Regions from separate parts of the Paeniclostridium hominis genome, predicted to be linked through region 1. Evidence: a T-box and tRNA genes for the amino acid it is inferred to sense, from the RefSeq annotation. Region 1 holds a T-box; the other holds one or more tRNA genes.

Evidence for each region. The T-box of region 1 lies ahead of asnS (asparagine--tRNA ligase). A T-box ahead of a tRNA ligase gene usually reads a tRNA of that ligase, here a tRNA-Asn.
Region 2: it has a tRNA-Asn gene. The T-box ahead of asnS (asparagine--tRNA ligase) is inferred to sense a tRNA for this amino acid. The anticodon was not compared.

The regions. Positions count from the first base shown of each region.
Region 1 covers NZ_JACRWD010000001.1:620,705-636,579, reverse strand. The annotation lists gene H8891_RS03020 (YhgE/Pip domain-containing protein) at 1-458, shown strand, start outside; gene H8891_RS03015 (DUF3867 domain-containing protein) at 489-1,064, opposite strand; gene asnS (asparagine--tRNA ligase) at 1,258-2,658, opposite strand; T-box leader at 2,711-2,944, opposite strand; gene H8891_RS03005 (hypothetical protein) at 3,098-3,493, shown strand; gene H8891_RS03000 (CDIF630_02480 family spore surface protein) at 3,554-3,748, opposite strand; gene cspC (bile acid germinant receptor pseudoprotease CspC) at 3,807-5,492, opposite strand; gene H8891_RS02990 (S8 family peptidase) at 5,518-6,972, opposite strand; gene H8891_RS15555 (S8 family serine peptidase) at 7,182-8,828, opposite strand; gene H8891_RS02980 (AI-2E family transporter) at 8,958-10,049, shown strand; gene H8891_RS02975 (hypothetical protein) at 10,185-10,853, shown strand; gene H8891_RS02970 (hypothetical protein) at 10,904-12,469, opposite strand; gene H8891_RS02965 (CBS domain-containing protein) at 12,601-13,053, opposite strand; gene gap (type I glyceraldehyde-3-phosphate dehydrogenase) at 13,195-14,232, opposite strand; gene H8891_RS02955 (hypothetical protein) at 14,415-14,624, opposite strand; gene H8891_RS02950 (Cof-type HAD-IIB family hydrolase) at 14,704-15,498, opposite strand; gene H8891_RS02945 (penicillin-binding transpeptidase domain-containing protein) at 15,517-15,875, opposite strand, start outside.
Region 2 covers NZ_JACRWD010000001.1:271,745-287,619, forward strand. The annotation lists gene H8891_RS01330 (PolC-type DNA polymerase III) at 1-3,771, shown strand, start outside; gene H8891_RS01335 (CPBP family intramembrane glutamic endopeptidase) at 3,917-4,633, shown strand; tRNA gene H8891_RS01340 (tRNA-Cys) at 4,705-4,778, shown strand; tRNA gene H8891_RS01345 (tRNA-Asn) at 4,792-4,867, shown strand; tRNA gene H8891_RS01350 (tRNA-Thr) at 4,871-4,945, shown strand; gene H8891_RS15105 (hypothetical protein) at 4,987-5,181, opposite strand; gene H8891_RS15410 (chloride channel protein) at 5,175-5,486, shown strand; gene H8891_RS15415 (hypothetical protein) at 5,813-5,947, shown strand; gene H8891_RS01360 (alpha/beta hydrolase) at 6,070-7,020, shown strand; gene H8891_RS01365 (zinc ribbon domain-containing protein) at 7,109-7,315, shown strand; gene H8891_RS01370 (sigma-70 family RNA polymerase sigma factor) at 7,515-8,018, shown strand; gene H8891_RS01375 (hypothetical protein) at 8,033-9,412, shown strand; gene H8891_RS01380 (ribosome maturation factor RimP) at 9,566-10,027, shown strand; gene nusA (transcription termination factor NusA) at 10,056-11,129, shown strand; gene rnpM (RNase P modulator RnpM) at 11,148-11,420, shown strand; gene H8891_RS01395 (L7Ae/L30e/S12e/Gadd45 family ribosomal protein) at 11,413-11,736, shown strand; gene infB (translation initiation factor IF-2) at 11,790-13,694, shown strand; gene rbfA (30S ribosome-binding factor RbfA) at 13,713-14,102, shown strand; gene H8891_RS01410 (DHH family phosphoesterase) at 14,106-15,086, shown strand; gene truB (tRNA pseudouridine(55) synthase TruB) at 15,098-15,875, shown strand, end outside.

The DNA.
Region 1 (15,875 bases):
CTGTAATTCAAGCACTAATAGTAAGTTTAGGAGACATATATATACTTGGTGTTCAATCTGTAAATCCAGTTCTTCTTGTATTAGGTTCTGTATTTACAAGTATTGTATTTACTTTTATAGTATATTCTCTTTTATCTGTGTTTGGAAATATGGGTAAAGCTATGGGAATAATACTTTTAGTTATTCAAGTAGCTGGTTCAGGTGGGACATTCCCAATTGAAGTTACTCCTAAGTTTTTCCAAATGGTAAATCCATATTTACCGTTTACTTATGCAATATCTATGTTAAGAGAATCAATAGGTGGGATTTATTATCCTGTATTATATAAAGATATAAGCATCTTATGTATATATATAATAGTTTCATTATTAATTGCATTACCACTAAAGAAACCTATAAATAAAATTTATAAGGTATTTAATGGTAAATTTAGTGAAAGTGGTCTTTCAGAACACTAAAAAAGAGATAGGATTAATCCTATCTCTTTTTTAATAATCATATTCAGTTGTATTTTCGCACATAATTATATTTATCTTTTTATTTAGTATATTCTTGTAAGATAATAAAAGTTCATTTAATTCTGCATCAACTAAATTTATTTTACCCTTACTTATTAGGATTACTTGTTCTTGATCTATTATTACTTTTATATCATTATGGTCGTTTTTTATATATGTCTCTACACAAGCCTTTGGTTTTATTTTTTGACTATATTTATCATAAAATCCTATACTATTTTTTATATCATCAAAATTCGAATTATTTATTTCATTAAAATCTATATTATTATAATCTATACCAAAGTTTTTTAACTGGCTATCTATTTCAGACGAGTCCATTCCATATCTCTCCATAAATTTCTTTTGAATATTAATAAATTTTTCTTGAGATATATTATTTTCCTTCATATAATCCATTATCTTTTTAGAAAATTCAACCATACTTAATTTTCCTGACATAACAGAACTATAAAGACTATATATATATTGTTCAAATTTATCAACATCAGAATCTTTTACTTTGTTCTTCAGTTTATTAAAATCTATTATTCTATCATCTGACATATCGATACCTCCTGATTAACATTTAGCTTTTAACCTTATTACTATTATATTCTAATAAAGTTTACATGTCTACAGTCTGAAATTTAGTGTATATTATATTCTTATATTAGTCTAAATAAAATTTATATAATAAATTAATATATAAAAAATAGCGAGAAAAAGCTCGCTATTTTTCACTTATATTAATTTATTATTAGAATTCTGCATTTCTTGGAGTTCTTGGGAATGGTATAACGTCTCTTATGTTTGCCATACCAGTCATATACATTATAATTCTTTCAAATCCTAATCCAAATCCTGAGTGAGTAGCTGTTCCGAACTTTCTAAGTTCTAAGTACCACCAGTAATCTTCTTCATTAAGATTCATTTCTTTTATTCTTTCTAATAATACATCGTATCTTTCTTCTCTTTGAGAACCACCAACTATTTCTCCAACACCTGGAACTAAAAGGTCCATAGCTCTTACTGTTTTTCCATCTTCATTCATTCTCATGTAAAATGCTTTTATATCCTTTGGATAATCAGTAACAAATACTGGTGCTTTAAACACTTGTTCTGTTAAGTATCTTTCATGTTCTGTTTGAAGGTCATCTCCCCATTTTACTGGGTATTCAAATTCATGTCCTGATTCTTGTAACATTTCAACAGCTTTAGTATAAGTTATTCTAGTAAATTCAGAATTTACAACATTATTTAATCTATCTATTAATCCCTTATCTATAAAGCTATTGAAGAATTCCATTTCTTCTGGAGCATTTTCCATAACATAGTTTATTACATATTTTATCATATCTTCTGCAAGTTCCATGTTATCTTCTAAATCTGCAAATGCTATTTCAGGTTCTATCATCCAGAATTCTGATGCATGTCTTTGTGTAAATGAATTTTCAGCTCTAAAAGTTGGTCCAAAAGTATAAACATTTCTAAATGCAAGAGCCATTATCTCAGCATTTAATTGACCACTAACTGTTAAATTAGCTTCTTTTCCAAAGAAGTCTTTAGAATAATCTATCGCACCTTCTTCATTTTTAGGTATATTATTTAAATCCATAGTTGTTATTCTAAACATTTCTCCTGCACCTTCACAGTCACTTCCTGTTATGATTGGTGAATGTGCATACACAAAGTTTCTATCTTGGAAGAATTTGTGTATAGCATATGCAGCTAAACTTCTTACTCTAAATACTGCAGAGAAAGTGTTACTTCTTGGTCTTAAATGAGCTATAGTTCTTAAGTACTCTAAAGTATGTCTTTTCTTTTGAAGTGGGTATGAACTATCTGATTCACCTTCTATTTCTATTTTAGTAGCTTGTATTTCTACTGGTTGTTTAGCACCTTCTGTAGATACTAATTCACCTTCTACTAATATAGATGAACTTATTGGAAGTTTTGTTATTTCTTTAAAGTTTTCTAACTTATCTTCAGCTATTACAATTTGCATATTTTTAAAGAAACTTCCATCATTTAATTCTATGAATCCAAAGTTTTTAGAAGCTCTAGATGTTCTTATCCATCCAGCTACTTTTACAGTTTTTCCGATATATTCTTCTTTATTTCTGTAAAGTTGTTTAATTTCAGTAAATTCTCTTTGCATTTTATATCCTCCTATAAATTTTATTTTAAATATAAAAAAGCCCTTCATCCCTAAAAGGGACGAAAGACTATTACTCTCGCGGTACCACCCTAATTGCCTAAATAGGCCACTTAGCTAAGCTTTGCTTAATGGTCTATAACGGGACCTTCCGTCTAAGCCTACTCTTTAATTAATTTCGGTTAGAGACTCCGAGATGTTCTTCAACATAAATTTCGTATTGAGCTCTCACCATCCTCAACTCGCTTTAACTACCTTTTATATTTACTCTTCTCTTCAATGTCTTTATAGTTATTATTTGAATTATTTACTAAGATTATACCAACTTATATTTTTTAAGTCAACGATTTATTTTTTATAAAATTTATATATTTTAAAATTTTTTATCAAATATGTTTAATTTATATTTTTTTATTAATAATTTTAATTAGGAGGTGTTTTTTTGAAATACTTATTAATTTTTGTATTAGTATTATTATTTATAGGTCCAAGTGCTAATGAGTGTACCTCTTTTTCTCAAGCTTTAAAATCAGGTATTTACAACTATATAACTTGTTTAGATACTTCCGTTGATTATTTAGTTAAAAATGTATCTATTTTTAATAAAATTTCTGAAATTCCATATAAAAATGCCTATGATAAAATTATGGATAATAGACATCTTGTAAAACACTTTGTTGAATATGGCCAAAATTTAGATGATATAATTAAATCTTATAATACTAATATAGAAAATATCGAAGATTTTAGAAAAGTTGTGTATAAGAAAAATCCTGATATAGTATCTAAGGATTATAAATTAAAGTCAGGTGAATATATACTTATTCCAAGTGAATAAAATGATTCATAAAAATAGATACCTAATAATTTTTATAAAATTTTAGGTATCTATTTTAAATTATAATCTACTTCCGTTGTCAACCCAGTCTTTAGCTTCTTCTACATTTCTTAGTGAAGGAATTGATACATTGCTTTCTGCCCTTAAATCTTCAGTTCCAGACCAAGCAGCAGTATATTCATTTTTTACTGGTCTATTAGATTTTAATCTTTTGTTATCTGACCCATTTAATGCTTTACATTTTTCATTTTCCAAGATAATTCACCTCTTTTCTTTTGTATTAGTTTTTACATTCTAAGTTATAAAATACACATTATTCAAAATTATTTGCAATTGCTGTAATAGTATCTTTTAAATTTAAAATTCCATATCCTTGAGATATGTTTGGATAAGTATATATATCCTTTTTCGTGGCTCCAAGCATTAGATAGGTTTTTAATTGTTGTGTATATAAAGACCCTTGATAAAACTCATATTGATCTTTTATATACTGAATAATTAGTGCTAAAACTCCACTAACTATAGAGGCACTAACTCCCGTTCCTATTGATGTATTATAACTATTATTTTTATAAGGAGCTATTATATCCACTCCTGCTGCAACTATGTCTGGTTTTATTCCTCTTTTCTTTATAGGACCTTTTGATGATCCTATCCATATGCTATCAGTTTTATCATTGTAAGCTCCTATGGTTATCACGTTTTCCGGAGCTGCATACATCGTTATTGTAGACGTAGAAGCTGGGTCTGAAAATCTAGTTTCCTGTGACATTATATTTTTATTTGGTAAATAAACATCATATATTCCTTCTATAATAAATTCTGGAATTAATCTTAAAGTCCATATACCTGGTTTAATGTCGTATAGATTTATATTTAATTCTTGATATCCAGATTCTAGCCAAGGATATACAAATCGCATCTCATAAGTTGTATTTTCTAAATTAAATCGTCCTTTATATACATAATAATCTGGAGAATACATAATTTGATAGCTAAGCTCTCCTGATGGTGAGATTATTAATGCACCTATTTTATCTGGTCCACTAGTTACTAAATTTATATCTAAATTTATTTGTTCTCCTACTTGAATTATTATATCTTGCTTTTGATTTACATTTGATAATACGCCTTCATAATGAATATCTGTATTTCCTTCATTTCCAGCCCCACTAACTACAATAATTCCTGATTCTACTATTTCGTTAAATGTTTCTAGCATTGTTAATTCTATTATAGACTTTGATGCTAAACCTATAGTTAGATTTATTATAATAAATTTACGCTCCCTTTTAGCTACATCTAAAACATACTTTATTCCAGCTAAAAAATCTGATTTTTGATAATTTATTTTTCCTGATGCATAAGTATCTCTATATTCTCTTAATTTCACAACTACCAATTCACTATCAATAGCAACACCTTTATATTGAGAATTTAATTTTCCCTTGCCTGATGATATTCCTGCAGCTATAGTACCAGTTCCAATTTTATCTTCACTTAATGTGTTATCATTTTCAGATATAGCTTTATTTATATCTTCTCTAGTAAATTCACTTCCAAATATTAATCCATCTGGAGGTGTTTTTTTGTCACTTTCTTGATCCCATATTGATACTATTTTAGTCGTATTATCATCATTTCTAAAATCTGGATGCAAATAATCTATGCCTGAATCTATTATTGCTATTAATACATCTTTTCCAGTAGTTGTTATATATGGGTTTTTATATATATAATCCGTTCCTGATGAATCCGTTACACTTACACCTTGTTCTATATCATTGGTTACCTCAATTAGAGAACTCATAGGTACTGACCTTTGCCACCATGCAATACTTATAATTTCATTTAGTGTATTTTCATAAAAATCAATAGGAACATATATAACTAATAAATTATCATTTAATATCATAAATCTTTCTATTGAATTATTTCTTAAATCATTAGTTACATCTTCTATACTTCCTTGGTAAATTATAAGATAGGATTTCTCCAAAATAAAAATTCCTCCTATTTATATATTATTTTAGTTGATCAAAGGATCCTCTTATATCTAACTCTCCATAACCATAAATTTCATTTGGATATGTTATTCCTTGAATTCTTCTAGCTCCCCCATGAAGGTAAGTTCTAACCATGGTAGTAAATGCCTTTTGAGTGTAATACCTATCGGCTAAAGTATACTGAAAATATAAAGCTACTGCTCCTGTAACATGAGCGGCTGCTACTGCTGTTCCTGTTATGGTTGCATAACTATTTCCAGGATACGTTGAAATTATATTTACCCCAGGTGCAACTATATCTGGCCTTAATAATCCATTTATAGTAGGACCCCTCGATGAAGAAGGCCATATACTATTATCAATAATATTGTATGCACCTACAGAAATTACATCATTATATGTTGATGGATAATTTACAGTTTGAGAAGGGATTGAATCTCTAAATTTTGTTCCAGGATTTATTAATGCTTTATTTGGTAGATAAGCATTGTATATTCCATTGGTTATATATTCACCTCTTAATCTTATTTTCCATATACCTTTAGTTGCATTTTTTAATGTTATTGTTACTTGCTGCTGACCTGAGTAAGCAGTTGGATATCTATAAGTTATCACATACCAAGTTGCTTCTAAATCAAATATACCTGTTATCTCATTGAAATTTGATACTTTTATAAATTTACTTATTTCTCCACTTGGTGATATAACTGCCACACTCGCTTTATCAGGCTTATTCATCCATATATTAATATCTAATAAATCTTCATCTTCAAATATTTCTAATTCTATATCTTGTTCTTCTCCTATAAAGTTAAGTCTTCCTGATGTATGTGTTTGAGTATTTCCTTCATTTCCCACTGGAGAAACTAAGCATAAACCTCTTGTAAATAGTGGAGTGTCTCTTAAAATACGCTCAGTAGCACCTACTAAATTATTACTTCCTAAAGATATATTTATTACTAAAGGTATTTTTAATTCGTAAGCTTTTTCATATGCATATTGTATAGCAGCTTCTAATATTGCGTTATTATAATTTCCATTTATTTTTTTTAATTTTACGACTATAAGTTCTGCATCTGGTGCTATTCCAGCATATTGACTATTTATATTTCCAAGACCTGCACATATACCACTTAACATTGTTCCAATACCATCTTCATCTTTTGATAAAGTAGTGTCATTATTTGCTATAGCTTGATTTATATCTTCTCTAGTATACTCAGTTCCAAATTTATACCCACTAGGTGGATTTTCATCCTTAGTTTGATCCCATAAAAATACTATTTTAGAAGTTTTATCTGGATATATAAAATCTTCATGTAAATAATCTATTCCTGAATCTATTATTGCTATTAATACACCTTTCCCAGTAACAGATATGTTTAAATTATTTTGTAAAAAATTTGCACCTATTTCCTCTCTAGCTATAATACCATTTTCAGTACCCCTTGTTATAGTGCTTAATTGATTCATAACTGCAGTCAACTCAAAAAATTGTATTGATTTTACTGGAATTAATTTTCTAAATTTTTGGTTATCTCTAGTATGTAATCCTAAAATTGATTCATTATCACTAATTTCATAATAAGTATATTCTAATCCAATAGATTCAAGTTCTTCTTTAAAATTTGGTCCATGTACTACTTGGAATAAGGTTATTAAATCGTATGGTAATTCTAATCTTAAATTTCTAGTTTTTTTTTTCTCTTTTTTCTATAAATTAAATCATAGCTTTGATTGAATTGACCCATGTTGACTAGGTTAACATTAGATAGGTCTAACATTCCAAATCCCATAGAATTATTTGGATATGTATATAAAGCATTTCTTTTAGCTTCTTTTATTAAAAATGCTCTTATTTTTTGAGAATAAAAAAATAAATCATTTCTATTAACAATTCCCCACTCCATTAAAAGTGCAACTACACCTGTAACATGTGGTGTAGCCATACTAGTTCCACTTAAAGCTCCTACACTACCTCCTGGAAGTACTGATAATATATCTTCTCCTGGTGCTAATAAATCTGGTTTAAGCACATTTTTGCTAATATCTCCTTCTCCAGAAAATATAGATACTATATCCGTTCTTGAATTAAAACTTCCAACAGTTATTACCTTACTTGCAGTTCCTGGTACAGTTACTGTTAGATTTTTATTTGCTTCTAAAAATCTTGTATCTCTACTTATACCTTCCGATGTAGGTAGATATATATTAACATTTCCCATTACTATATTTATTGGAGTAAAAACTAACTTCCATATACCTGGGCTAATATTATTATCTGAACTCATTTGAATTGTAAGTCTTCTAACAAGTGAGTATGGTGAAATTGGATAAAAATACCCTCTTATCCTAGTACCTCCTAGTACATTTCTAATCTCACCTGATGTTAAGGATATCTCTTGACTTCTTAAGTTAGAAGGATTAACTATATATAAACTAAATTCATCTGTAAAATCTGGCCATACATTTACATTTAATATTTTCTCATTTTCTCCAACTACAAATTCTACTTCTACCTGTTGATTATCTAATTGTATATTTCTATGACCACCTTTATCAGCATTATTTCCTGCTGCTACAACTATATTATTTTTCCAAAATGATGTCATATCATCTATATATTGTTCAAATAATGATAACCCTCTATGTGAGCCTTCATTACTTCCATAGCTTATGTTTATGGCTACTGGCATGTTTAACTCTAGTGCTTTATCCAATATGAATTTAATAGCTCTCATAAATTCTGTACTTCTTGAAAATACATCTGTTTGAATACTTCCAACTCTTACAACTATTAAATTAGCTTCATTTGCTACTTGGCATGCAATACCTGATACATGTGTACCATGTGTACTAGTTGGAGATATAGGTATGTTAATTTCTCTTTTAATAGCTTTGTTTATATCTTCATTTGTATATAAGGTTCCATGTGTAAATCCTTCGGGTGGATTTCCTGGAAATGATTGATCCCAGTAATAAAGTATCTTTGAATTACCTTGTTCGTCTTTAAATATATCTAAATTATAATCTATACCAGAATCTATAATTCCAATTATAGTTCCTTTTCCAGTTAATCCATTTGTATTTTTAAATCTTGATATTCCTGTTCTTGAAAAACTTTGAACATCTTGTGTAGTTAAAATAAATGGTCTTTCTACGTATTCAATTTGAGGATAATTGACCAAGTTATCAATTGATTCAATACTATCTGAAGTTATTATTGCATAGTTATATCCTAATAATTCTACAGATACACCTAACTCGCTTGCAACTATAGAAATATCTCCATTATATCTAACTATTACTTCATACTCTATAAAAAACACCCCCTTAAAAATTAAAGACGATTTTAATCAAATTTATTTAACATTTGTTTCCATTATTATATATATTCATAATACTTTTATTGTATAATACATATATTGATTTAATTTTTATTAAAGGGGTGTGTGTATTTGAAAGATAAAAAGATTAATTTAGGAATTGTTTTTACTATTTTTGTATCTTATATACTTATAAAACTTATAGATAACTATAAATACTTTTTAGATATATTCAAATTATTAGTATCACTGCTTAATCCATTTATTATAGCTTTTATACTAGCTTATATTTTTATACCTATTGTTGTTTTTTTAGAATCTAAATTAAAAATAAAAAGAATTTATGCATTGATTATAACTTATGTGTGTTTAATACTTATAATAGCTTCATTCATATTCTTTACTATTCCAATTATAGTAAATAGTTTAGCTGATATAATTGATAAACTACCTATTTATTCAGCAAAAACTCAAGATTTCTTAATTCATCTTGGCAATAACTTAGAAAATATAGACCCTAATAAATTAAAAGAAATTGGAGATAAAGCATTCTCTTTTATGCCTAAAGTCAGTAATTTATTTATTGGATATTTAGGTCAAATATTTGCAACTACTTTTTCTATTTCTAAATTTATTGTACAGTTTGTGTTAGCCTTTATAATTTGTTTTTATATTATACTTGAAAAAGAAATCTTTTTCTCTTTTTATAAAAAAGTATTATATATTACCTTTGGTAAAAAACATGCTAATTTTGTGTTAAACTTTGGTCATACTTTAAATAATAATATTGGAAAATACTTTACAGGAAAAATGTTAGACTCTTTTATAGTAGGAATTTTATCAAGTATAGGACTTTATTTTATTGGATCTCAATATTCTTTACTCTTTGGTATCTTAATAGTTTTTATGAATATGATTCCTTACTTTGGACCTGCAATAAGCATGACTACTATTGTTTTAATTAATTTATTTTACAACCCTAGTATAGCTTTATTTTCATTAATTTATTTAATACTAGTTCAACAAATTGAAATTGCATTTATAGAACCTAAAATAGTTGGTGGTCAACTTGGTCTTAATCCATTTTTAACTATATTAGCAGTCACTATTGGCGGAGGATTCTTTGGAATCCCTGGAATGATACTTTCAGCTCCTTTTATGGGAGTTTTAAAAATATATTTAGGTAACTATATAGATTATAAATATAAATCGATAAATAAGTAAAAAAGCATGTTTTAAACATGCTTTTTTATTACAATTTAGTAACCTTAAGTAACAAGCCTGTAACTGTTATAATATAAAGAATTTATGGTAATATTTATATATAAATAATTTATATATTTGAAAAGAGGTAATGATATGAAAAAGTTAGTTGTTGTTTTATTTGTATTATGTAGTGTGTTATTTATAACTAATCCTATTTTAAAATCTTCATTTGCAAACAATGAATCAAAATTAAATAATAAGGTCACATCTAGTAATGATGATAATTTAGATAAAACTAAACCTCCTAAGACATTAGAAACTAATTTAATCAGCACTAATGAAAAATCTAATATAGAAGATATTAAAGTAAAAGAAAATAATACTTCTAATGATATAAGTTCTAAAGATACAACTAATAATAATTTAGAAGAAACAAAAGATACAACTAATAATTTAGATAATACTAATGAACAAAGTTTTGATTCTAAAGAATCTAATTCTAACGAACAAATTAATGTACCTAAAGAAGATAATTCAAATGAATGTGTTACTAAAGCTGAAGAAACTGTTTCTAATGAACAAATTTCTGCTTCACAACCTTTAACTATGGACGAAGCTTTAAAATTATTAATGGATATGAACCCAAACTTAGTATATGAATACAAAGGTGATGAAAATAAATTTACAGTATTAAAAAATAAAGGTTTATCTGGATATGTTTTTCTTCCTAAAATAGATACTGATTTAGGATATTTCGTTGATAAAAATACATCTAGTATATACTATTTCCATCCAAGTGGATATTTAGAAAAAATAAAATAATAAAAAATCCTGAGAATATGGTAATTAACCTAATTCTCAGGATTTTTTATTTATAATTCTTCTTCTGGTTTTGTCTCTTGTTTTATATTTGTTACGTTTAATATATCACTATTTTGACTAGCTCCTTGTGATGAATTTGCTACAACATATATATCTAAATCTACATCTTCACCTTCATTTAGAGGAATTGTAATTTTATTATCACTTATTCCATATTGATATAAAGTAAACCCTCCATCTTTTGATGTTTTATTGTTTCTTATATAAATACTGTATGTGCAGTCAAACTTATCTAGTTTATTCCATGAAATACTTATACTATTGTCTTGATTTATACCTCCATTTAAATTTTCAACTTTATAATTTTCTATTTTATCTAGATTTTTATATTTTTCTCTGATTTTTACAATCTTACTCTTTTGTGTATATTTTCCATCACTCTTTCCTATCACATATAAATCTATACTAGGATCTTGTATATCTTTTAGATTTATTGTTATAGTAGTTTTCACTTTCTTAGATTCATTTAATTCTTCTTTATTTACATTAATTGATTTAAATAAATTAAAATCATTATCTCCATTAGAGTTATTTTTTAGATATACTTCATACTCTGATACATCTTCTAAATAATCCCATGTAAGAGTTATTTCTAAGTTATCTCCAACTATATTAGAATATGATTGTAAGTTTTTAATTTCTTTAAATTCAGTTTCTTCTTTTAAAACATTTATTGTTATTATTTTACTTTTATTTCCACATGTAACTTTAATTTTTTCAGTTCCTTCTCTAAGCCCTAATATTGTTCCATCACTAGTAGGTATAGTTATTGATCTAGATATCGGTAATTTAAATCCTAATAATTCATATTTTACCTTAGGATGTTTTAGATTTTTAGGAGATGTTTCAACATTTACATCAATTTTTTTCTCCTCATTTATGCTTATATTAATGTTGTTATTTGCATATATGTTTGAAACTTTCGCTTGTATATTAAATTTATACTCTTTTACTTTATCTCCTGATTTTATGTATAACTTAGAACTACCTACTCCTATAGCTTTTAAAGTATTATTTTCTACCTTTAAAACATCCTCATTTGATATTTCATATGTATATTTTTCTTTTTCTTTAAAATCAAAATCAACATCAACACTTACATCAATAGAAGTGCTATCTCCTACATATTTAAGCTCGCCTATATCTACATCTAACTTTTCTACTTTAGGTTTAACTACTCTTATAGTAGTTTTTCTTATTATTCTGCCATCTTTAGTTATCATAAGAGCAGAATATCCTTCTTTAATACCAGTTATTGTATTTCCTTTTATAGATAAAACATCATTATTTGATGCTTGGTATCCAATTTTAGGTTTTGATGCATATGGTGGTATAATTATATAATCTCCACTATTTACTTTTATAGAATTACCTAATTTAATTACATATTCATCTATATTTTGAATATAGTTTCCTTTTGATATTCTTAATTCTACTCCTTTTACTAGTGGACTTATTATTCCATATTTGAAAAGAAAATACTGACCTGTAAGTGTTATAAAAATAGCTACAACAATAAAGTATATTCTATTTTTTTTCTCCCTCCAAAAATTCATAAAGCCACTTCCTTATTAATTTAAAGGACTGCCTATATTTGACAGTCCTTTATTGTTTATTTCTTATTAAAATTATATACTATAATACATAATTTTAAAACTATTTAGAAATATTTTCTATTTTATTGTCATTAACTAACTTTATTATCTATATTTAATAACTGCCTATCATTCATTTTATCATTAAAATAAGATATTATATCACTTCTTTTTATTATTCCTATAAATATATTTTGATCATCTACTACGGGAATAAAATTTTGGTTTATAGCTAAACTTATTATATTTTCCATATCAGAATTTATAGATACCGTTTTATAATCATTATATTTATCAATGTTTTTTATATCTATATTCTCTAGTGATTTTAAGTTAATATCATCTTGCTTATCTTCAAATCTACTTTTAATTTTCCAAAGTAAATCTCCTTCTGTTATAGTAGCTACATACTCTCCTTTTTTATTTATTATTGGTATTGAGGTATACCTATGGTACTCCATTTTTTCCATCGCTTGTCTTATTGTGTAATAATCATATACGTACTCAACTTCAACTTTAGGGGTAATAAAAAATAATATATTCAATTTTTTCCCTCCATTTTGCATAACTGTATTATTCAAATAAATTATATAAATCATTTGTGAATACAATATGAATTTTTAAAGAAATTTTTCTAATATTATAAAAGCCCACAGTAACTATTCACTGTGAGCTTAAAAATTATACTATGCACTAACTTTACTTGATATTAAAAGTTCATTTGCAACATATGCTACTAAATCAACTGTTCTACATGAATATCCCCATTCATTATCATACCAAGCTACAACCTTAACCATATTTCCATCATTAACCATTGTTGATAGCCCATCTATTATAGAAGACTCTGAAGTTTGCTTATAATCTATAGAAACAAGTGGCAAATCTGAATATCCTAATATTCCATATAACTCTTTTTTAGAAGCTTTTTCTAAAGCATTATTTATTTCTTCTGCTGTAACATCTCGACTTACTTCACAAACTAAGTCAACTAATGATACACTAGGACTTGGAACTCTAACAGCAAACCCATTTAACTTACCTTGTAAATTAGGTAAAACTTTAGCCACTGCTTTTGCTGCCCCTGTTGTTGTAGGTATCATAGAAACACCAGCACTTCTTGCTCTTCTAAGATCTTTATGTGTTTTATCTAGTATTTGTTGATCATTTGTGTAAGCATGTATAGTTGTCATTAAGCCTTTTTTTATTCCAAACTCTTTATCTAAAACTTTAACTACTGGAGCTATACAATTTGTAGTACAAGAAGCATTAGATATTATGTGGTGTATGTTATTATCATATTCATTTTCATTAACACCCATAACTATAGTCTTGTCTTCATTTTTTCCTGGTGCTGTTATTATTACTTTTTTTGCTCCTGCCTTAATATGCTTTTGAGCATCTTCTCTTTTAGTAAATTTTCCAGTAGATTCTATAACTATATCTATGTTTAAATCTTTCCACGGTAGGTTTTCTGGATCATTTTCCTTTAACACCTTTATCTTACTTCCATTTATTATAATATTTTCTTTTTCATCCGTTTTTACTTCTCCTCTAAATACTCCATAAGATGAATCATAAGTAAATAAATGAGCTAACGTTTTAGCATCACTTCTAGCATTTATAGCTACTATTTCAATGTTGTTAAAATCATTTTCCTTAATTATTCTTAAAACCATTCTTCCTATTCTTCCAAATCCATTAATTGCAACTCTAGTTTTCATTATTGAGTCCTCCTAATTTATATATCAATTTATAGTATGTTTTATTATTTTATTTAGTGTATACTTTTTATCACTTTATATTAATATATATAACACTTTTTATGTGTATAGGTCAATACTTTTACATAAAATATGTATAAAATGACAAAAAAGGATTGCTTGATTTTTATCAAGCAATCCTTTTACTTAGAATTTTCTTCAATTTTTTTATTTAGTCTAGCTAGCATATTTTTTGAAAATTTAGCAGTATCTTCTGGTACTCCAAGACTTGTTGCAAGTATCGTATAACACTGTATAGCCCTTTTATAATCTTTTTTACCTGTATAGGATTTAAATGCTTCTTCTGATAAGCCTTTACATGCTTTTTTCATTCTTTCATATCTTCTTTTCAAATCTATTCCTCCTATGAAAATAGTATATATTTATATATATGTTTAGCTATGTACTATTTCCACTAAAAATAGATTTTAATTATTTCATGATATCTTCTAAGCAATCATAAAATGTATCTACAATATTTTTAGCATAGGCCTTTAAATCTTTCTCTGAGTAACTAAAGGTATATGAATTACTGTATTTCTCAAACATACTTAAATCATTCCAAGAATCCCCTATAACAAATACATTATCTTCTTTTACTCCATAACGCTCTAATACTTTAGAAATACCACTTCCTTTAGATGTATTTCTAGGAACTATATCTATAAAAGATAAATTTCTATATACAGATACTTTATCTGAAAATTTATTTTTTATATCTATTTTTTTATTTTCAGCTTTATTTATACATTCATCTTTTATATCAATCCCTACTATATTTGCACAGTATTTATTTTTATAAAAATCTTCTTCTTTTAACTTAATAATATTCATTTTATTAGATATATCTGATGAACTTATAACAGGATGTGTATTATATCCATCTATTATGTACAAATTTTCTTCATTTGCAAAATAAAAGTTATATAAACTATTGTCCCTTGCTTCTTCAAATAATAACTTTATAGTATCATCATCCATATATTCATTATGTAATGGATTAAAGTCTTTGTCTAAAACTATAGAACCATTACAAAGTACAAATTCATCTACTTCCATATCATACTCATCAAATAAATGCTTTATTCCCCCTAAATTACGACCTGTGCATAATAAAAATATATTTCCTTCTTCCCTAAATCTCTTTATATATTCTATACTTTTTTTATTTATCTCTTTATTTACATAAAGAGTTCCATCCACATCGGATGCTAGTAATTTTTTCATATATCCTCCCCATAATTTTTATTTATTTAAATAATACTCCATTACATTTTTAACTTTAATAGCAGGTATATGACTTCCTCCTCTGTCTTTTACATTTTCTATAATCATTGATATTGCTAATTTCCCTTTTTCAGTATCAACTGCTGCAAACCATCCATTTTCAGTTCCATTAGTATCATCTTTACTTTTCTTTATTTCTGCTGTTCCAGTTTTTCCAGCTATATTAATTCCATTAATTTTAGCAATATGACCTGTTCCATCTTCATCATTTATTACTGATGAAAAACAATCTATAAGCGTCGGTAAATTTTCTTTTTTTATAGCTGATTTATATACTTTTGCTTCATATGGCTTAGTTATATCAAGTTTTGGCATCA
Region 2 (15,875 bases), 350 kb from region 1:
GATAATTTAATTGAAGAAATGGTAAAAGAAAGAATAGCTGAATCTATAAATGTAGAAGATGAAGAAAAGGAAGTTGAAGGCAATCAAGCAATAGAAATTGCAATTAAAGATGAATATATTTATGGAGATAATGTAAATGCTCCAGTTGAAAAAATAAATAGATTAAATCAAAATTCTGGAACTGTGTGTATAGTAGGAGAAGTATTTGATGTTGAGTTAAAAGAATTAAGAAATGGAAAAGTTCTTTTAATTGCAGCAGTTACAGATTATACAAGTTCAATTAGTTGTAAATTATTTTTAAATGATATGAATAAAGATAAGGTTATAGATTCTGTAACTAAAGGAGCTTATTTAAAAATAAAAGGAGACGCACTTTACGATAATTATCAAAGAGAAATTACAATGACAATAAGTGGTATAAAAAAAGAAGTAAAAGAAGAACGAATAGATACTTCAGATGTAAAGAGAGTGGAACTCCATGCTCATACACAAATGTCTTCAATGGATGCTGTATGCTCAACAAAAAAATTAGTTGAAAGAGCAGCTAAATGGGGACACCCTGCAATAGCAATAACTGATCATGGTGTAGTTCAAGCATTTCCAGAAGCTATGGATGCAGCTAAAAAACATGGTATCAAGGTTATATATGGAGTAGAAGGCTATTTGGTGGAAGATGAATTACCGATAATAAAAGACCCTAATGATAAGGATTTATCTCAAAGTTTTATAGTATTTGATATTGAAACAACAGGATTTTCAAATACAAATGATAAGATAACAGAAATAGGTGCAGTAAAAATAGAAAACTTCAAAGTAGTTGATAGGTTTAGTGAGTTAATAAATCCTGAAGCTGATATATCATATAAAATTCAAGAGTTAACAGGTATAACTAATGATATGGTAGCTGACAAACCTACTATAGAGGAAATATTACCTAAGTTTTTAGAATTTGTAGGTGATAGTGTTTTAGTTGCTCATAATGCGGATTTTGATATGGGGTTTATATCTCAAAAAAGTAGAGAACAAGGATTAGAATTTAAAAATAAAAGTATAGATACATTAACACTAGCTAGAGTACTTTTACCACATTTAAAAAGACATAGGTTAAATGTGATAGCAAAAGATCTAGGAATACCACTTTTAAATCACCATAGGGCAGTCGATGATGCTGAAGCTACAGCTCATATATTTATAAAGTTTTTAGAAATGCTTCAAAAACAAGGAGTAGAAAAATTAAGTGATGTAAATGAAAAGCTAGGTGGATTAGATTATACCAAGATAGCAACAAATCATATAACATTACTCGCAAAAGATTATACTGGTCTTAAAAATCTTTATAAAATTGTTTCAGATGCTCATGTAAATCATTTTTATAGAGCTCCAAGGATATTAAGAAGCGTATTAGAAAAGCATAGAGAAGGGCTGATAATTGGGTCAGCTTGTGAAGCAGGACAAGTTTTCAATGCAGTAAAGAAGAATTTACCTGATGAAGAAATGGAAAAGGTAATAGAGTTATATGATTATATAGAAGTTATGCCGATAGATAACAATAGATTTATGATTGAAAAAGGCGAAGTTAAAGATGAAGAAGAATTAAGGGATTTAAATAGAAGATTAATAGAAGTAGCAAAGAAGTTTGGTAAAATACCAGTAGCTACAGGAGATGTTCACTTTTTAGATAAACATGAAGCCGTACTTAGAAAGGTACTTAAAAATTCTCAAGGATTTAAGGTTGACGAAGAAGAAACTTATCTTCATTTTAGAACTACAAATGAAATGTTAGATGAATTTAGTTACTTAGATCCTGTTGAGGCTTATGAAGTTGTAATAGCTAACTCAAATAAGATAGCTGATATGGTTGAGGTTATAAAACCTATACCTGATGACACATATCCACCAGTAATTGAAGGATCGGATGTTGAACTTAGAGAAATGTGTTATGCAAAGGCTAAAAGAATATACGGTGATCCAATGCCGGAGGTTGTTAAAGCAAGACTTGATAGAGAGCTTAATTCTATAATAGGTAATGGATATGCAGTTATGTATATAATATCTCAAAAACTAGTTACAAAATCTTTAAGAGATGGATATCTAGTTGGATCTAGAGGGTCCGTAGGTTCTTCTTTTGCAGCTACTATGAGTGATATAACAGAAGTTAACCCTCTGCCTGCACATTATATATGTGAAAATGAAGAATGTAAATATTCTTATTTTTATGAAATAGGTGAATGGGGATCAGGTGCTGACTTACCAGATAAAGATTGTCCAAAATGTGGAAGACCATTAAAAAAAGATGGACATGATATACCATTTGAGGTTTTCTTAGGATTTGAAGGAGATAAAGAGCCAGATATAGACCTTAACTTCTCGGGAGAATATCAACCGGTGATTCATAAATATACAGAAGAACTATTTGGAGAAGGATATGTTTATAGAGCGGGTACAATAGGTACAGTTGCAGAAAAAACAGCCTTTGGATATGCTAAAAAGTATATAGAAGAAAATAATATAAACACAACATCATCAGAAGCATTAAGACTTGCTAATGGATGTACTGGAGTAAAAAGAACATCAGGACAACATCCAGGAGGAGTTATGGTTGTACCACATTATAAAGATATTTATGATTTTACACCTATACAATATCCTGCTAATGATACTTCTTGTGGAGTTATAACGACTCACTTTGACTATCACTCTATAAGTGGTAGAATACTAAAGCTTGATATACTAGGGCACGATGTGCCGACCATCATAAGAATGCTTGAAGATATAACTGGAATAGATGCAACAACTATACCTTTAGATGATAAAGAGACAATGTCCTTGTTTACATCAACAGATGCACTAGGGGTTACGCCGGAAGAAATAAACTGTCCTATAGGATCACTTGCAATACCTGAGTTTGGTACAAAGTTTGTTAGACAGATGTTACTTGATACAAAACCTACAACATTTGCAGAACTTGTTCGTATATCTGGACTTTCTCATGGTACTGATGTTTGGTTAAACAATGCACAAGAACTTGTACAAAAAGAAATAGTTGGACTTAAAGATGTTATATCAACTCGTGATGATATAATGAACTACCTTATATTTAAAGGTCTACCGCCTAAAATGGCCTTTACTATAATGGAAAGTGTTAGAAAAGGTAGGGGATTAAAACCAGAACATATAGAAGAAATGGAAAAAAATGATGTTCCTAAATGGTATATATGGTCTTGTCAACAAATAAAGTACATGTTCCCTAAAGCACATGCGGTTGCATATGTTATGATGTCTTTTAGACTTGCATATTGCAAAGTTCATTATCCAGAGGCTTTTTACGCAACTTACTTTACGACTAAAGCTGAAGATTTTGATGCAGATTTAATTGTAAAGGGATTACCTGCAATAAAAGCAAAAATTAAAGAAATTGAAGAACTTGGAAATGATGCAACAACAAAAGAAAAAAATATGCTAACTGTTTTGGAAGTTGCACTTGAGATGTATGCAAGGGATATAAAAATAATTCCCGTTGATATATATAAATCAGATGCAAAGAAATTTCAGGTTGTAGGAGAAAAAACATTGCTTCCTCCTATGATAGCACTACAAGGAGTTGGAGAGAATGCAGCTATAAATATACAAAAAGAAAGAGAAAATGGGGAGTTTATTTCTAAAGAAGATTTGAGAAAAAGAACTAAAATATCTAAAACTGTAATAGAGACACTTACTAATCACGGGTCACTTGAAAATATGAGTGACGAAAATCAATTATCTTTATTTTAGTTAATAAAAATTTAAATCACTAAGTTTATAACTTTTAATTAAAAGTTATAAACTTAGTACAAAAATATAGGGGGAGGTTTATATTAGAAATTTAAAATTAAAATTTAATAAGGAAATGTTAGTATCGATTATTATTGTTATTACTATGATTATAGATTCAACAGTATTTACATCTATGCAAAGAGAAGTACCATTTAAATTAATATCGTCAATATTAGTATTAATTGATATAATCCTAATATTATTTTGTAATTTTATTTCAAAGAGAATACAGCTATGGTATGATTTGAAAAGTGTAAAAAATCATTCTAAGTTATATGACTTTTTGTATTCTTTTTGTATGATTTTAGGTTATATATTAGTTAAATGTGTAGTAATATCTATTTTGAGCAAATATCATAATATAAATACCTTAAATACATTTGAAAGTTCTTTTGTGAGTAACTATGTAAACACTGGAGGATTAATTGGAATTATAATTATATATATTCAAATAGTTATAGTAGGACCTATATTAGAAGAATTATTATTTAGGGGAATTTTATTAAAAAGTCTTTTAAAAAAATATTACAACAAACCATTAAAAGCTATAGTATATTCATCTATAATATTTGCAGTTGTTCATTTTAATTTAATTCAAGGAGTTGCTGCATTTGGAGGAGCTATTATATTGGGATTTATATACTATTACACAAAATCTATAAAGATTTGTATATTGGCTCATTTAATAAATAATTTACTTGTTATAATACCTATGCCAATAGGTTTATTTTGGAGTTTAGGATATTTAGTTTTAGGAATTTATTTAATCAATAAAGGTATATATAATTTAAGTAAGATAGATGAGAAAAATGTCGATTGAAAGTTAGAAAAAATTTAAAAAAATGCTTAACAAATTAATAAAAAAATTATATAATTATAGAGTAAGGTTAAGGCGACATAGCCAAGTGGTAAGGCAGTGGACTGCAACTCCTTGATCCCCAGTTCGAATCTGGGTGTCGCCTCCAAATATTTAAATTCGGGAATATGGCTCAGTTGGTAGAGCAATTGACTGTTAATCAATGGGTCACAGGTTCGAGTCCTGTTATTCCCGCCATATGCTAGTGTGGCTCAACGGTAGAGCAGCTGACTTGTAATCAGCAGGTTGTAGGTTCGATTCCTATCACTAGCTCCAATGAAAAGTAGACTATTAGATAGTCTACTTTTTTTATGAAATTATATAAAGTTTAAGTCACATGTTAAGGAAAGTGAATGAATATCTATATTATTTTTAAGGTGATTTTTATGAGCTTCTATATCTGGGGTTGTAGTAGGAATAATAATATCTTTCTTTTTAAAGAGCCTACTATGAGCAACTAGTACAAGATAAGCAAATCCATAGTTATTATATCTATTACCATTAGGTGGCATTTGTAAGTTATTTATATGCTAGATATGGAAGAGAATCATCTAAAGGAAACAACTTAATAATTGAGAGAATTAATCAAGGAGCAGGGAATATACCATTTAGAATGGCTCCATTAGTATTTTTTGGTACTCCAATTGGAGGAACTATATTTGGACTCGAAGTAAGTACTGTCGGTAAGATGCGATATGAAGCTATAATACCTTGTTTTATAGCGAGTTACATAGGAAATTTTGTAGCAAAATTATTTAAAATGCAACATAGTCACTATAATATAGTATCTCCTATAAATGGGGTTGATGTATTTTAAAAAGTTATATTATGTGAGATTTTATTTGGACTTACAAGTAAACTTTTTGATGAACTTATACATAGCTTAAAAAATTATTTGCAGAAAAAATACCTAACACATCACTAAAGAGTTTTATAGGAGGTATAATAATACTTGGAACTAGAATATATCTTGGTCTAAGTTTAGATTTACTAAGTGATGCATTTATAATAAAACTACTATTAACATCATTAACATTAGCGGTAGGATTTCAAGGCGGTAAGGTTACTCTATTATTTGTAATAGGAGCAATACTAGGAAATTTATTAGCAGGAGCTACTAAAACTTCGATCGCATCTCTTGTAATGGAAATAGAGTTATCGGGATCTGCTAGCATAGAATACTTGTTTATTGTTTGTGTAATAAGTTATGTATTTGATGATAGAAGTGGAATATATACATCCTCAGATAGTAGTTTGTTAGAAATAAAAAAAGATTAGCGTTTAGCTAATCTTTTTTTATTTCTAACATATATATTATTTTTATAAAAAATAAGTAGAAAAAAATTAACACTTGATATATACTAAGTATTAGTACTAGATAATAATATCAGGAGGAAAAAATGAAGAGAAAAGCAATCATAATAATTTCATCGGTTTGTATATTATTATTTTTAATAATATCTTACGTAGTTGGTTTCTTAGTATATGATGGTTCGGTTGGTTCTGTTCAAAAAATAAAAGATGAAGATATAGTAGAAGTATTTTCTCATAGAGAAGGAAGACCACTAGAAAAACTTAAAAATTATAAGTATGAAGATGTATTTATAAGTTCTCCAGAAAATGGATATAAAGTAGAAGGTAAATTTATAAAGTCTAATAAAAATACTGACAATACAATAATACTAGTTCATGGGATTGAAAGTAATTACTATGAATATTTAAAAAAGGCATATGAATATTTAGATCATGGATACAATGTTATGTTATATAATCAAAGGCACACAGGTAAAACTGGAGGAAGTGATTATACTTTTGGGTTAAGAGAAAAATATGATTTAGAAAATGTTGCTAAGTTTATTCATAAAAAATATCCTAATGGATTATTAGGAGCTCATGGACATTCAATGGGGGCTGCAACTGTAGTAATGCATTCTGAAATAAATGAAAAAAATAGGTATGTAAATTTTTATATAGCTGATTCACCATATCATGAAATGTCGGATGCTATAAGATTAGGTATTGAAGCAAAAAACATACCACTTTTACCTGTAGGATATGCAAGAACTATGGGGAATATATATACTAAAGTTAAATCAGGATTTAATTATGAAGATGTAAAACCATATAAATCAGTACAACATATAACTACGCCGATGTTTTTAATACATGGAAAAGAAGATAAAGTATGTTCTCCAAAAAGTAGTCAGATAATATATGATAATATACCACATGATAAAAAAGAAATTTGGCTTATAGATAAAGTTCAACATGTCAATGGATATGATATTCTAGGAGATGAATACTTTAATAGAATATATAAGTTTATAGATGATAAAGTTGTTGGCAAATAGATTTAAAAAAGAATTGATGTTATTTTATATTTATTTATAATATTATGATATAATTTAGTGTATATTTTATATTAAGGTGGAGATTTATATGAGTAAAGGATATGTATGTCCAAAATGTAGTAATACTGAATATGAAAAAGATGAAATATGTACAACAGGTAGTGGATTTTCTAAGATATTTGATGTTCAAAATAGAAAATTTACAACAGTAACTTGTACTAGATGTAAATATACTGAAATTTACAAAGTGCCAACAAATAAAATTGATGATATATTCGATTTTATAATAGGTTAATATAATTAAAAACAAGAAGACTGCTTGGTAATCAAGTAGTCTTTTTTTATATTAAAATAGAATTAAGAAGGTTCCTAATTAATTTAAGACAATTTATTTTAATGTTTTACTTAAAAAATAAAAAATTATGAGAACCAATTTTATATAAAAACTATCTAATATATAGAAGAATTGATAATGAGGGATGGGAGGATGACGCTTGGATATAGTAAAACTAGTCAAAAAAAGTAAAAAGGGGAATGATATTGCATTTTCTACTTTAATAAAAAACTATGAAAAAGATTTATATAGAGTAGCTATAGCTATAACTAAAAATAATGAAGATGCATTAGATTGCATTCAAGAAACTATATTAAAAGCTTATACAAATATAAAAAATTTAAGACAAGAAAAGTATTTTAAAACTTGGTTAATAAAAATTTTAATAAATCAATGTAATTACACAGTTGAAAAAAATAGAAAATCATCAAATTGCTTTAATGAAAATATACACAATTCATATATGGATAATTCTGCTGAAATAGAAATTAAAAGTATAATAAACAATCTAGAAGAAGAACTAAAAATACTAATAATTTTATACTATTATGAAGACATGGGAATAAGCGATATATCAGAAATTTTAAAGATACCTAAAGGAACTATAAAGTCAAGACTATCAAGGGCTAGAGGTAAGTTAAAAGAAATGATAGATATAAACTAAATGGAGGACTTAAAATGGATAAGAATAATAAGCTTGATATAGAGATAAATAAATTCCTAAGAGAAAAAGATAATTTAGAAGTTCCAGTAGAAATAATTAAGGGAATTGATGATACATTAAAGAGTATAAATGAAAAAAGACAAAGTAAGAAAATAAAGAGAGAATTAATGATAGCATCAATCATTGGATTGATAGTAATAACATCAGCGCCATTTATTGTAAAAGCTTACATTAACCAAAATTATAAATATATTCCAGGAAGTGGAATGGTTACAACTGATGATGGATTAAAATATATATTGGAAAGACCTATTTATCAAAAATTAAATAAATCAACAGATATAACTTTAAGGGATATAAATATAAATGAAGCTAATAATGAAATAAGTGTAAAGGTAGAAGGAGAGTTTTATGAGCCTAGTGAAATATCTACAATAGAGATAGGAAATAGAAAAAAAGTTTCAAGAGGATACATATCAACTTCAACTAGTGGAGATGGCAGAGCTGATAATTGGGTATATGAATGTACATTTAAGTATTATAAAAAGTATAAAAATGATAATATAAAATTTACCATGAAGTGGGAAAGTGGGGAAAGTGTAGAATTTAACACAAAACTTATAGAGGTTAAGTCAAAATCAGATATTAAAAGCCTTGGAGTAACTGATACTAAATGTAATATGACTATAACTGCTATGATAGAAGAAGGTAAAAATAAATTGGATGTAAACTTTATTAATAATAGAGACATAAAAAATGAATTAACATTTTATGGACAAGAAATAAATGAAAGAGATGTTTATAGTAATTATGCAAGAAAACAAAAAGACGTTATAAAATTAATTGATTCAAATGGTAAATTTGCAGTAGGGGCATTTATAGAACATCCAGAAAGGTATAATCACTTTAGATTTGATACAACTAATTTAAAAAAGCCATATAAGATAATTATACCTGAAATATCAACATTTGCACTTAATGAGAAAATTAAAAGTGAGGAATTGCAATTAGATATAGAATCTGATAACGTAGAAACAACTATAAATAAAATAGTAAAATTAAAAACAAATAGTAATTTATTTAAAAATGCAAATGACAAAGTTAAATTAATAAAGGGTATTAAAGAGAATGATAATTATACTATATATATACAAAAGCTAAACGAACAAAAAAATCCAATGAAAATTGAAAGTATATACATAAGGCCTTCAGGTGAAAGTATAAAAGATGTAAAAGCAGATTTTTTTGAGGGAGGTCTATCAGTAGGAGCTGAAGATGAAAATTTATACTCATATACATTTAAATTGCCATATCCCAAAAGTGATAAATTATATATAAAACTTGAAGGAAATAGATATAATATAAAAGGAAACTGGAGTTTCACTATTGAATAATACTAGAAAATTTGCAAATAAAAACAATCTATGGTATCATAGTATATAAAATAGTATATAATGCAAAAACTAAGAGTGAGACGAAAAGTTCTCACTCTTTTATTATAGCATTTACAATGCTATAAAATAACAACTGAATAGGAGGGAAGCAAAATGAAAAAGAGTACAGAATCATTAATAGAAGAATTAGTACTTCCGATAACTAATGAGCACAACATAGAGATAGTTGATGTTGAATATGTTAAAGAAGCAGGAGAATATTATTTAAGAATATTTATAGATAAAGATGGAGGCGTATCTCTAAATGACTGTGAAGTTATAACAAGAGCTATAAATCCAATATTAGATGAAAAAGACCCAATAAAAGAAAACTATTTCTTAGAAGTATCTTCACCAGGTCTTGATAGACCACTTAAAAAAGAAAAAGATTTTATAAGATATGCGGGAAGAGACGTAGAAGTTAAATTATATAAACCTATAAATGGATTAAAACATTTCGAAGCTCAATTAGTTGAGTTAGTGGACAATAAAATAGTTAAACTTATAGTTGATAATGAAGAAATGGAATTTGATAAAAAAGATATAGCACTTATAAGACTTGCTATAAAATTCTAATTAAAACTTAATATAGGAGGACAAAAAAATGAACCACGAGTTTATAGAAGCATTAGATGAATTAGAAAAAGATAGAGGAATTGATAAAGATATACTTATAGATACTATAGAACAAGCACTTTTAACTGCTTATAAGAAAAATTTTGGATCTGCTCAAAATGTTAGAGTATACTTTGATAGAGAAAAAGGAGATGTAAAAGTTTACTCTCAAAGAGTTGTTGTAGATTCAGAAGATATATACGATACATTCTTAGAGATAGAAATAGATGAAGCAAGACAAATAAGCCCTAACTATGAAATAGGTGATATAATAGAAAGTGAAATAACTACTACAGAATTTGGAAGAATAGCAGCTCAAACAGCTAAGCAAGTAGTTGTTCAAAGAATAAGAGAAGCTGAAAGAGATATAGTATACAATGAATTTATAGACAAGCAAGATGAAATAGTAACAGGAGAAGTTGCTAGAGTAAACAAAAATATAGTTCATGTAAACCTTGGAAGAATAGAAGCTATAATGACTCAAGCAGAGCAAATACCAGGTGAATACTATCAAGCAGGACAAAAAATAAAGGTATATATATTAGAAGTGAAGAAAACTAACAAAGGACCTCAAATAACTGTTTCAAGAAGCCATCCAGGTTTAGTTAAGAGATTATTTGAAATGGAAGTTCCTGAAATATTTGATGGTACTGTTCAAGTTAAGAGCATCGCTAGAGAAGCTGGATCAAGAACTAAGATGGCAGTTTACTCTGTAGATGAAAACATAGATCCAATAGGAGCATGCGTTGGACCTAAAGGATCAAGAGTTAAAAATATTGTTGATGAATTAGGCGATGAAAAAATAGATATAATCAAATACAGTGAAAATCCAGTAGAATTTATATCTGCAGCACTTAGTCCATCAAAAGTTGTATCTGTAGATGTAAATGAAGAAGAAAAGAGTGCTTTAGTTGTAGTTCCTGACTATCAATTATCACTTGCGATAGGTAAAGAAGGGCAAAATGCAAGACTTGCAGCTAAGCTTACTAATTGGAAGATAGATATAAAAAGCGAAAGTCAAGCAGCTAAAGAAGCAGATAATAAAGAAGAATTAGATGCTTAATTATAAGGAGTGATACATTTGCAAAAAGTAAAGAAAGTTCCTCAAAGAAAGTGTATAGCTTGTCAAGATAGAGACAATAAAAAAGAGTTAATAAGAATTGTCAAAAATAAAGAAGGACAAATATTTTTAGATAAAACAGGTAAAGCAAATGGTAGAGGTGCATATATTTGTAACTGTAGCGAATGTCTAAAAAAAGCAATTAAAAGTAAAGCTTTAAGTAGAGCTTTTAAAGTTGAAGTTCCTGATGAAGTATATGAAAGCCTGATGAAGGAGATAGGTGACAATGAATAAAGCCAATGAAGCCAAAATTTACTCATTCCTAGGCTTAGCACAACGTGCAGGAAAGCTAGTATCAGGTGATGATTCTACTATGCTTGATATTAAAAAAAATAGGGTAAAATTAGTAATAGTGGCAGAAGATGCTTCAAATAATACGAAAAAGCTATTTAAAGATAAAACATCTTTTAGAAATATAGCATGCGTTACATATTCAACAAAACTACAATTAGGGTTAGCTATAGGAAAAGCGCCTAGAGCAGTTATGGGAATAAAAGACGTGAGCTTTGCAGATAAGGTCTTAGAACTTATTGAAAATACAAAAATATAATAGGGGGTGGTCTTGTGTCAACAAGAGTATACCAATTAGCAGAAAATTTAGGAATGACTAGCGAAGAACTTATAGCTAAGCTAGGAGAACTAGATATAAACGTAAAAAATAAAAATGATGAATTAAGCCAAGATGATGCAGATATGGCTATGGAATTATTAGGTGATGAAGTTGCAGCAGGAAGTGGACTTCCAACTGTATCAGTTGAAGGAAAATTAACTGTTCAAGAATTAGCTAATAGTTTAGAAAAACCTGCTACAGAAATAATAATGAAGCTTATGAAAATGGGAACTATGGCAACAATAAATCAAGAGTTAAACTTTGAAATAGCTTCATTAGTAGCTAAAGATTATGGATTTGAGCTTGTAGAAAAAGATATGACAGAGCAAGAAGAAGCTGAAATAGATGAATTAATAGATATACAAGAAGATAAAGAAGAAGATTTAGTAAAAAGACCTCCTGTAGTTACAGTTATGGGACACGTTGACCATGGTAAAACATCATTACTAGATGCTATAAGATCAACAAGTGTAACTACAAATGAAGCTGGAGGAATAACTCAACATATAGGGGCATCAGAAGTTACTATAAATGGAGAAAAGATAGTATTTTTAGATACCCCAGGACATGAAGCTTTCACATCTATGAGAGCTAGAGGAGCGCAAGTTACTGATATGGCTATATTAGTTGTTGCTGCAGATGATGGTATAATGCCACAAACTATAGAAGCTATAAACCATGCTAAAGCTGCAGAAGTTCCAATAATAGTTGCAATAAATAAAATAGATAAACCAGCGGCTAATGTTGATAGAGTTAAGCAAGAATTAGCAGACCAAGGTTTATTAGTTGAAGATTGGGGTGGAGATGTAATATCTGTTCCAGTATCAGCTAGACAAAAAACTAATATAGATTCATTACTTGAAATGATTCTTTTAGTTGCAGAAGTAGAAGAATTAAAAGCTAATCCAAACAAGAGAGCTGTAGGTACTGTAATAGAAGCTCAACTTGACAAAGGTAGAGGACCAGTTGCTACTGTACTTGTTCAAGGAGGTACTTTAAAAGTAGGAGATCCTATAGTTGCAGGGACTGCTTGTGGTAAAGTAAGAGCTATGATAAATGATAAAGGTAGAAGAGTTAAGACTGCTGGACCATCTACTGCTGTTGAGATATTAGGATTGTCAGAAGTTCCACAAGGTGGAGATCAATTTGTAGCAGTTGCTACTGATAAAATAGCTAGAAGTGTAGCTGAGAAGAGACAACATATAGCTAGAGAAGAAATGTTAAAATCTAACCAAAGAGTAAGTCTTGACGAATTCTTTAGTCAAATGTCTGATGCTGAAGTTAAAGAACTTAACCTAGTTGTTAAAGCTGATGTTCAAGGTTCTGTTCAAGCTGTTAAACAATCTTTAGAAAAATTATCTAATGAAGAAGTTGCTGTAAGAGTTATACATGGCGGTGTTGGAGCTGTAACTGAATCTGATGTTATGCTAGCAAGAGCATCTAATGCAATAATAATAGGATTTAATGTAAGACCAGTTGCTACTGCTGAAGTAATGGCTAAAAAAGAAGAAGTTGATATAAGAACTTACACAATAATATACAAGGCTATAGAAGATGTACAAGCTGCTATGACAGGTATGTTAGACCCAGAATATATAGATGAGGATACAGGTAAAGCAGAAGTAAGAGAAACATTTAAAATATCTGGAGTTGGTACTGTAGCTGGATGTTATGTTTTAAGTGGTAAGATATTTAGAAATGGTAAAGTAAGAGTTGTAAGAGATGGATTCATAATACATGAAGGTGAAATAGCAGCATTAAAGAGATTTAAAGATGACGCTAAAGAAGTTAACCATGGATATGAATGTGGTATAACAATTACTAATTTCAACGATTTAAAAGAAGGCGATATAATAGAAGCTTATATAACTAAAGAGGTTGAAAGAAAATTAAAATAGTAAAAAGAGGTCGATATTATGGCATCATATAATAGAACACAAAGAATAGGCGAAGAAATAAGAAAAGTTGTAAGTACAATGCTTATAAGTGGTATAAAAGACTATAGAATAAATTCTATGGTTAGTGTTACTGATGTTGAAGTAACTAATGATTTAAGTTATGCTTATGTGTATGTAAGTATATTAGGTGGAAATAAAGAATCAAGTATGGCAGGACTTAAAAGTGCTTGTGGATATATAAGAAAAGAAGTAGGAAGAAATGTAAAGCTTAGACATACTCCGGAAATTATATTTAAATTAGATGATTCTATAGAAAAAGGAATGTATATGGAAAGTCTAATTAAAAAAGTTAATCAAGAGAATCAAGGTAATAAAAAAGATTCTAATGAAGAAACCCAAGGAGAGTAATCTATGCTAAATAATATTAACAATATTATAAAAGCTATAAGGGAAGGTAACAATTTTATTGTTACCTCTCATTATAGTCCGGATGGAGATAATATAGGCTCTACATTATCTATGTATTACACGCTTAAAAAATTAGGTAAGAATGTATTATATGTACTAGATGATACTATACCTGTTAATTTAAAATTTTTAGTTAAAGATATAAAAATATTAAAATCGGAAGAAATAGATATTGATATAAATGATTATATTTTAATATCTCTTGATTGTGGAGATGCAGATAGAATATGTGTTAGTGAGCATATAAAAACATCTGTTAATAAATTAATTTGTATAGACCACCATGCAAGCAATGATAATTTTGGAGATTTAAATTATATAAATCCAAATGAATCATCTACTTGTGAATTAGTATACAACTTACTAAAAGAGTTTTCAAAAGTTGTAGGTGAAAATATAATAGATGAAACTATAGCAACTTGTCTATACACAGGTCTTTTAACAGATACTGGAAATTTCTCTTATTCAAACACTAATCCGAGCAGTTACTTAATGGCATATGATTTAGTTTGTATAGGAGCTAAAAAAGACATTATAATTCAAAAAATATTCCAAAGTAATCCATACAATTATTATAAGTTACTAGGCGAAGCTTTAGATACTTTAGATATTGTAGAGGGAAAAGTTGCTAGTATGATGTTAACAATGGATATGCTAGAAAGAAATAAAATTTCTTTTAATGATGCAGATGGAGTTACATCATATACTAGAGACATAGATGGAGTTGAAGTTGGCATTTTATTTAAAGAAAAAGAACTTAATGAGATCAAGGTAAGTTTTAGATCTAAAAACTATGTAAACGTTAGTACTATAGCACAACATTTTGGAGGCGGAGGTCATGTTAGAGCTTCTGGATGCACTATAAAAGATACTATAGAAAACGTTAAAAAAATGGTGATTGACGAAGTTTTAAAACATATTTAAGGATGATTAGTATGAATAAAATAGTAAATATATTAAAACCTACAGGTATGACATCTCATGATGTTGTAGGTAAGGTTAGAAAAATTTTAAATATAAAAAAAGTTGGTCACACAGGTACCCTTGATCCAGATGCATCAGGGGTACTACCTATATGTATAGGAAAAGCTACAAAAGTAAGTGAACTTATACTTAATAAGGATAAATCGTATATTTGTGAACTAACTTTAGGTATAAACACAGATACCTATGATTCATCAGGAGAAATAATAGAAAGATTTGAAGTTGGAAATATAAGTATGGATGATCTTGAAAAGGCATTTGATACTCAAATAGGCGAAATAAAACAACTTCCTCCAATGTACTCTGCTCTTAAAGTTAATGGAAAAAGAATGTGTGATTTAGTTAGAGCTGGAAGAGCTGATGAAATAAAACTTAAGTATAGAGATGTTAATATAAAAGAATTAAATATACTTTCGTTTAAAGATAATAAGGTAATGTTTTATGTTAAATGTTCTAAGGGAACTTATGTAAGAAGCATATGTTATGACATAGGTGAAAAGCTAGGTTGTGGTGGACATATGTCTTTTTTACTAAGAACATCATCAGGAAAGTTTAATTTAGAAAATGCAATAACACTAGAAGAATTAGAAAACTTATATAAAGAAGAGAAATTAGATAAACACCTATATGACATAGATTATGTATTATCAAACTTTAATAGCATACATATAAATCCATTAGCTGTTAAATCGTATGTTAATGGAGCTATAGTGTATAAAAAAGGGTTTG